2 regions of the Paraburkholderia sp. A1BS-2L genome follow, and region 2 is predicted to be linked to the other one. Evidence: riboswitches for the same ligand, from Rfam matches in the RefSeq annotation. Region 2 holds a riboswitch; the other holds the start of a gene.
The links. Region 2 has a riboswitch for thiamine pyrophosphate ahead of P5W98_RS13110 (FAD-dependent oxidoreductase). Riboswitches for the same ligand answer to the same signal wherever they lie in the genome.
Positions count from the first base shown of each region.

Region 1: another riboswitch for thiamine pyrophosphate. It lies ahead of thiC (phosphomethylpyrimidine synthase ThiC); the one in region 2 lies ahead of P5W98_RS13110 (FAD-dependent oxidoreductase).

Region 1 covers NZ_CP120428.1:1,271,896-1,275,272, forward strand. Annotated here, with positions in the region: gene P5W98_RS05720 (glycine zipper 2TM domain-containing protein) at 1-128, opposite strand, end outside; gene thiC (phosphomethylpyrimidine synthase ThiC) at 301-2,232, opposite strand; TPP riboswitch at 2,329-2,468, opposite strand; gene P5W98_RS05730 (GreA/GreB family elongation factor) at 2,553-2,960, opposite strand.
Region 2 covers NZ_CP120428.1:2,877,126-2,880,502, forward strand. Annotated here, with positions in the region: gene P5W98_RS13110 (FAD-dependent oxidoreductase) at 1-1,076, opposite strand, end outside; TPP riboswitch at 1,339-1,443, opposite strand; gene P5W98_RS13115 (ABC transporter ATP-binding protein/permease) at 1,708-3,377, shown strand, end outside.

The sequences.
Region 1 (3,377 bases), 1.6 Mb from region 2:
CCGACACCTGCGCCAATTGCGGTGTCGCGGTCGCGCCTCGACATGTTGTCGCAAGCCGAGAGGCTGCCGACTACGGCAACGAGCGTTGTCACAGTGAGGAGAGTGCGTGCGCGTGCAAGTGTTTTCATTTTTCGACTCCGGTTGTATCGGGCGAGGCGCACCAGGCGGTTTAGTGCCTGATGCGCTTCCAATGCATTTATCGTAGAAGCGCCTCCCGTATCCGGGTGTATGCGCTTGTCAACGAGTTGTCGGAATCGTTAGAAATTGTTTCGCGGCGCGCAGCATACCGTCTTGCGTGCCTTACTGGCGCTGATAAATCTCCGCGCCTTGCTTGATGAACTCGACGGCCTTCACTTCCATGCCCTTTTTCAGGGCCTCGTCGTCGGTCATGCCCTGTTTTGCCGCGAAGTCGCGCACGTCCTGGGTGATCTTCATCGAGCAGAAGTGCGGACCGCACATCGAGCAGAAGTGCGCGACCTTCGCGGAATCCTTCGGCAGCGTTTCGTCGTGGAACTCGCGTGCCTTGTCCGGATCGAGGCCGATGTTGAACTGGTCTTCCCAGCGGAACTCGAAACGCGCCTTCGACAGCGCGTTGTCGCGCACTTGCGCACCCGGATGACCCTTCGCGAGATCGGCTGCGTGCGCCGCAAGCTTGTACGTGATGATGCCTTCCTTCACGTCGTCCTTGTTCGGCAAGCCGAGGTGTTCCTTCGGCGTGACGTAGCAGAGCATCGCCGTGCCGAACCAGCCGATCATCGCGGCGCCAATGCCCGAGGTGATGTGGTCGTAGCCCGGCGCGATGTCGGTGGTGAGCGGCCCGAGCGTGTAGAACGGCGCTTCCTTGCACCAGTCGAGCTGCAGATCCATGTTCTCCTTGATGAGCTGCATCGGCACGTGGCCGGGACCTTCGATCATCACCTGCACGTCGTGCTTCCACGCGATCTGCGTGAGCTCGCCGAGTGTCTTGAGCTCGCCGAGCTGCGCTTCGTCGTTGGCGTCGTAGATCGAGCCGGGACGCAGGCCATCGCCGAGCGAGAAGCTCACGTCATAGGCCTTCATGATTTCGCAGATCTCTTCGAAATGCTCATAAATGAAGGATTCCTTGTGATGCGCGAGGCACCACTTGGCCATGATCGAACCGCCGCGCGAAACAATGCCCGTCATGCGGTTGGCGGTGAGCGGCACGTACTGCAGGCGCACGCCCGCGTGAATCGTGAAGTAGTCGACGCCCTGTTCGGCCTGCTCGATCAGCGTGTCGCGGAACATTTCCCACGTGAGGTCCTCGGCCTTGCCGTTGACCTTCTCGAGCGCCTGATAGATCGGCACGGTGCCGATCGGCACCGGCGAGTTGCGGATGATCCACTCGCGTGTTTCGTGAATGTGCTTGCCGGTCGAGAGATCCATGACCGTGTCGCCGCCCCAGCGGATCGCCCACGTCATCTTGTCCACTTCCTCGCCGATCGACGACGTGACCGCCGAATTGCCGATGTTCGCGTTGATCTTCACGAGGAAGTTACGGCCGATGATCATCGGCTCGCTTTCCGGGTGATTGATGTTCGCAGGGATGATTGCGCGGCCGCGCGCGATTTCCTCGCGCACGAATTCGGGCGTGATTTCCTGCAGGGCGTTGGCGCCGAAGGCAGCCGCGCCGAATGCCTGGCCCGGGTGCTGGCGGCCCATCATCGCGGCCAGCTTCGCGCCGTTCGGGCCGCTCGTCTTGAGGCTTTCCAGATACTCGGCGCGGCGCTGGTTTTCGCGGATGGCGATGAATTCCATCTCGGGTGTGATGATGCCCTGGCGCGCATAGTGCATCTGCGTGACGTTCTTGCCGGCCTTCGCGCGGCGCGGCGTGCGGTGCAGGCCCGGGAAGCGCAGTTCGGCCGTGGCCGAATCGGCGGCGCGCTCGCGGCCGTATTCGGAGGAGAGGCCGGGCAGCGCTTCGGTGTCTCCGCGCTTTTCGATCCAGCCTTGACGCAGTGCGGGCAGGCCCGCACGGATGTCGATCTTCGCTTCGGGGTCGGTGTACGGGCCCGAAGTGTCATAGACGTAGATCGGCGGATTCTTTTCGCCGCCAAAGCCCGTGGGCGTGTCCGATTGCGTGATTTCGCGCATCGGCACGCGAATGTCGGGCTGCGAGCCGGTTACGTAAATCTTGCGGGAATTGGGCAGCGGCGCGATTGCAGCTTCGTCGACGTGCGCGTTAGCGGAAACGAATTTCGGGTTGGCGTTCATGCCTCTCTCCATGCAAAGCTATGTGGGAACAGCGGCTTAGCAGGAGATGAGACGGAACGTGGACGGACTTCGCTGTGATGAGGTGAGGCGTTTGCGTTGCGAAGTCCGGACGCTTCCCTGCGCTGGCATTATCCAGATCAGGTTCAAAGGGTATTTCTCACCCACGCAATACGCGGCTTGAACATTCGTGTGAACGATTCGAAGCGGCGCATGACGCAGGACCCCCGCGTAAGCAGGCCAAACGATACACCGTGCTGCGACGATCTGGCAAGTGCTTCGGCATGTGAAATGTGCCAGGGCCAAGCGCGGGCGCGCGTTGCTTACAGCGTGAAATCGTCTGCGGCTTCGGGCTGAAACAGGATGCGGTCGATCTTGAACGTCTCGACGGCACCGCTCGGCGGCGTGAAGCGCACGGACTCGCCGCGCTTCGCGCCCAGCAGCGCGAGGCCCGCGGGCGAAAAAACGTTCAGGCGTCCGGCGTCGAGGTTGGCGCTCGCCGGGTAGACCACGGTAAACGTGACTTCCTCACCCGTGCGTTCGTTCACGAGCGTGACCTGCGAGTTCATGGTGACGACATTGGCGGCGACCTTGCGCGAGTCGACGATCTCCGCGCGCTCGAGCAGGTCGTCGAGCATGGGTTGGCGTGCGGCGGCCGCACCGGGCTCGGCGGCGCATTTTTCGAGGCGAGCGAGATCGAGCTCGGTCAGATAGCGGATTTTCTTCGACATGGTGGTTCTCCTTACGATCCGGGATTGAAAAAGTGAGGGATCGGCCCGGAGCCCGACCGAACGGCTCCGGAAAGCGGAGGGTGGTTCAGTATGGACGCCGGGCGGCGGCGAGCGGGGCCTGGGAGCCGGGGAGGTGTCGTCGGGCGGCGGACCGCGCATCCAGAAGCGTTCCCGCGCGCGCAGACGCGCCGCGCTGGGTGCGCGGCGGCAAGGGTGCGGCGAGATGTACGGCAAGATGCGTGAACGACGGAGGCATTGGGGACGACAGAATTAACTGAAAGTTTTGTGAAAGCAGAGGGCATGTTAACACGGTCTTGTTATTCATGGACGACCTGCGTCGGCAACGCGTCCCGGGCGAAGCGTGTGGTGTCGGCGAGGGGATGGCGACGTCTTGCCGCAGAGCGACGCTATGGCCGT
Region 2 (3,377 bases):
GACTCGAAGGCGTCGGCATCGGCGAGCTGGCCCGCCAGCAGCGCCTCGGCCACGCGCACCGCTTCGTCGGCCACGGCGGGCGCGATCATGAAGCCGTGGCGATAGAGTCCGTTCACGCGCAGCGTCGTGCCGCTCCCCCGGCCGTCGTCCCGCCCACCGTCCCAGATGAGCGCGGGACGATGATCGGGCAACGTCGGACGGCACTGCGAATTCAATTCGAGAATGCGCGCCTCGCCAAAGGCCGGATGCACGGCGAACGCCGCGCTCAGCAATTCGAGCGCCGAGCGCACGCTCACGGGCGAGCGGTCCTCGCCCTCGATCTCGGTCGCTCCGATCACATAGACATCGTCCTGCTTCGGTGCGATATAGAGCGGATAGCGCGGATGCAGCAGCCGAACGGGCCGCCTGAGGCCGATGCCCGGCGCATGCACGCGCGCCACCTCACCGCGAATGCCGCGCAGCGCCGGCAGCGCGGGCTTGGCGCCGAGGCCCCGGCAATCGATCGTCACGCGCGCGCGCGGCAGGTTGGCGTCATCCACGCTCGTATGCCAGTGCGTTTGCACGCCGCGCTGCGCGAGACCCGCTGCCAGCGCCGCCAGCGCCTGGCGGTTGTCGAGCTGGCCTTCGCCGGCCAGCAGCCAGCCGCGCGCGAAGCGCCCGGCGAGCGCCGGTTCCGCGGCGTCGATCTGCGCGGCCGCCAGCGTCGTGAAATTGGCGTCGGCCAGCGCACGCGGCGCGTTCGCGCGCACGCGGCGCTCGAACAGCGGCGCCTCGGTGCGATCGGCGTGGTGCCAGACCACGAGCGTGCCGTTGCGCTGGAAAAACACCGGCTCGGGCAACTCGGCGAGAATGCGCGGCCAGGTCTCGAGCGAGGCCATGCCCAACTCGGTGATCAACAGTTCGGCGACGGCGGCCTCGGCCAGCGGCGCGAGCATCGCCGCCGCGATCCAGGCGGCCGACTCGCCGCCCTCGGGCCCGCCGCGCTCATAGAGCGCCACGCGATGCCCCGCGCCCGCAAGACGCCATGCCACGAGACGTCCGCATAGCCCGCCGCCGAGCACGGCGAAATCGGGCATCGCGGACGCAGACGCGCAAGCACCGGCAAAAACCGGGGAATGATCAGAATAAGGTGTAGAAGAGACGGTCATCGTATCCTTTCCGTACGGCAAACAAGCATGCGTACCCAAGGACGAAACCGGCTGGCAAGGCCGGCCGTGCAAACGACGTGAAGCGCAAAACCCGACATGCGCGGCACGTGCTGCCCGGCGGGAATCTGGACGCCTGAATGAACCCGGCCGAATCGAACCGACCGGTCGAACTCATCAATCATGACGCCAGCAAGACTTTCCGGAAACTTCCCGCGCCGGTATTACCCGGATCGGGTGCGAAGGGTCTCTCTCAGCCTCACTGCGGTATACCAGTGAAGCACCCCTGTTTCGTCAGCGGTCATTAGACCACAAAAGCCGCGCACGCCGCAAACCACCACGGGACGGCCTGCCATTTCCGCTCTGGCACAATGCCCAAACCGCGGTGAATCGCCCAGCTCGCACGGGCGGTGAGACAATGTCGCACCCCAGTCGCCCGGACGCCGCGCGCTGGCGATTAAGTCTTGCTTAAGCGCTTCGGGACACAATCGCTGCGCCCCGGCGCTGCGTGCGGCGGGTATCGTCTATTCCGGCCGCGGGCCGGCACAACATCAGGACGCACATGACCAACCTCACTCCCCGCGCCACGCCGGATCAGAACGAGCATCACAAGATCACGGCCTGGAGTCTGATCAAGCCCTACTGGGTATCCGAGGAACGCTGGGTCGCCTGGGGCCTGCTGGTGGCGATCATCGCGATGAATCTCACCGTCGTGTGGATCAACGTGCAGCTCAACGACTGGAACCGCGACTTCTACAACGCGCTGCAAAACAAGGATGCCAAACAGTTCCCGCATCTGCTGATGATCTTCACCGCGCTGGCGTTCGGGTTCATCATCCTCGCGGTGTACGGGCGGTATCTGCGCCAGATGCTCGGGTTTCGCTGGCGCCAGTGGCTCACCACGCGCTTCCTGAACGAATGGCTCGGCCAGGGCGCGTTCTACCGCATCGAGCGCGACCGCCTCGCCGACAACCCCGACCAGCGGATTAGCGACGACCTCCAGTCGTTCGCCACCACCACGCTCTCGCTCACGCTCGACCTGCTCTCCACTGTCGTCACGCTGGTCTCCTTCATCATGATCCTGTGGTCGCTCGCGGGCGCGCTCACGTTCGCGGTGGGCGGCACGCCCATTACGATTCCGGGTTACATGGTGTGGGCCGCCGCGCTCTACGCAGTGTTCGGTTCGCTCGTGATCCAGAAGGTCGGCCATCCGCTCGTGTCGATCAATTACCAGCAGCAGAAAGTGGAGGCGGACTTCCGCTTCGGCCTGATTCGCCTGCGCGAAAACGCCGAGCAGATCGCGCTCTACGACGGCATGGACACCGAGCGCAGCAACGCGCAGGGCCTGTTCCACCACATCCGCGACAACTGGTGGCGCGTGATGAAGTACACGAAGCGCCTCACCTTCGTGCTGAGCTTTTACGGTCAGATCGCCATCATCTTTCCGATCGTCGTGGCCTCGCCGCGCTACTTCGCGGGCGCCTTCACCTTCGGCGTGCTGATGCAGATTTCGAGTGCATTCGGCACCGTGAGCGACTCGTTCTCGTGGTTCATCAACAGTTACTCCACCCTCGTCGAATGGCGCGCCACCGTGAACCGTCTGCGCGAATTCGTGCGCGTGGTGCACTCGCCGCGCCTGAAGGAAAGTGTCTCGCCGGCCACCGAGCACGGCGGCATCAATCTGCATTACGTCGACAACAACGCCCTCTCGACCACGCATCTCAAGCTCGCGCTGCCCAACGGCACGCCGCTCTCCGAGGTGCGCGACATCGCCATCAAGCCCGGCTCGCGCTGGCTCGTGCGCGGCCCCTCGGGCGCGGGCAAGAGCACGCTGATCCGCGCACTCGCGGGCCTCTGGCCGTTCGGCGAGGGCTCGATCGACGCGCCCGTCGACGCGCGCATGATGTTCATCCCGCAGCAGAGCTATCTGCCGATCGGTACGCTCAAGGCCGCACTCACCTACCCCTCGCCCGCCGACGACTACAGCGACGAAGACTGTCGCGAAGCGCTACGCGCATGCCGTCTCGAAGACTACGTGGATCGCCTGCACGAGTCCGCGCACTGGACCCGCGTGCTCTCGCCGGGCGAGCAGCAGCGGCTTGCGGGCGCGCGCGTGCTGCTGCACAAGCCCGACTATCTGTTCCTCGACGAAGCAACGAGCGCGCTCGACCCCGACAACGAAAGCCGTCTCTACAAGCTCTTCATGGAACGACTGCCGAAATCGGCGATCGT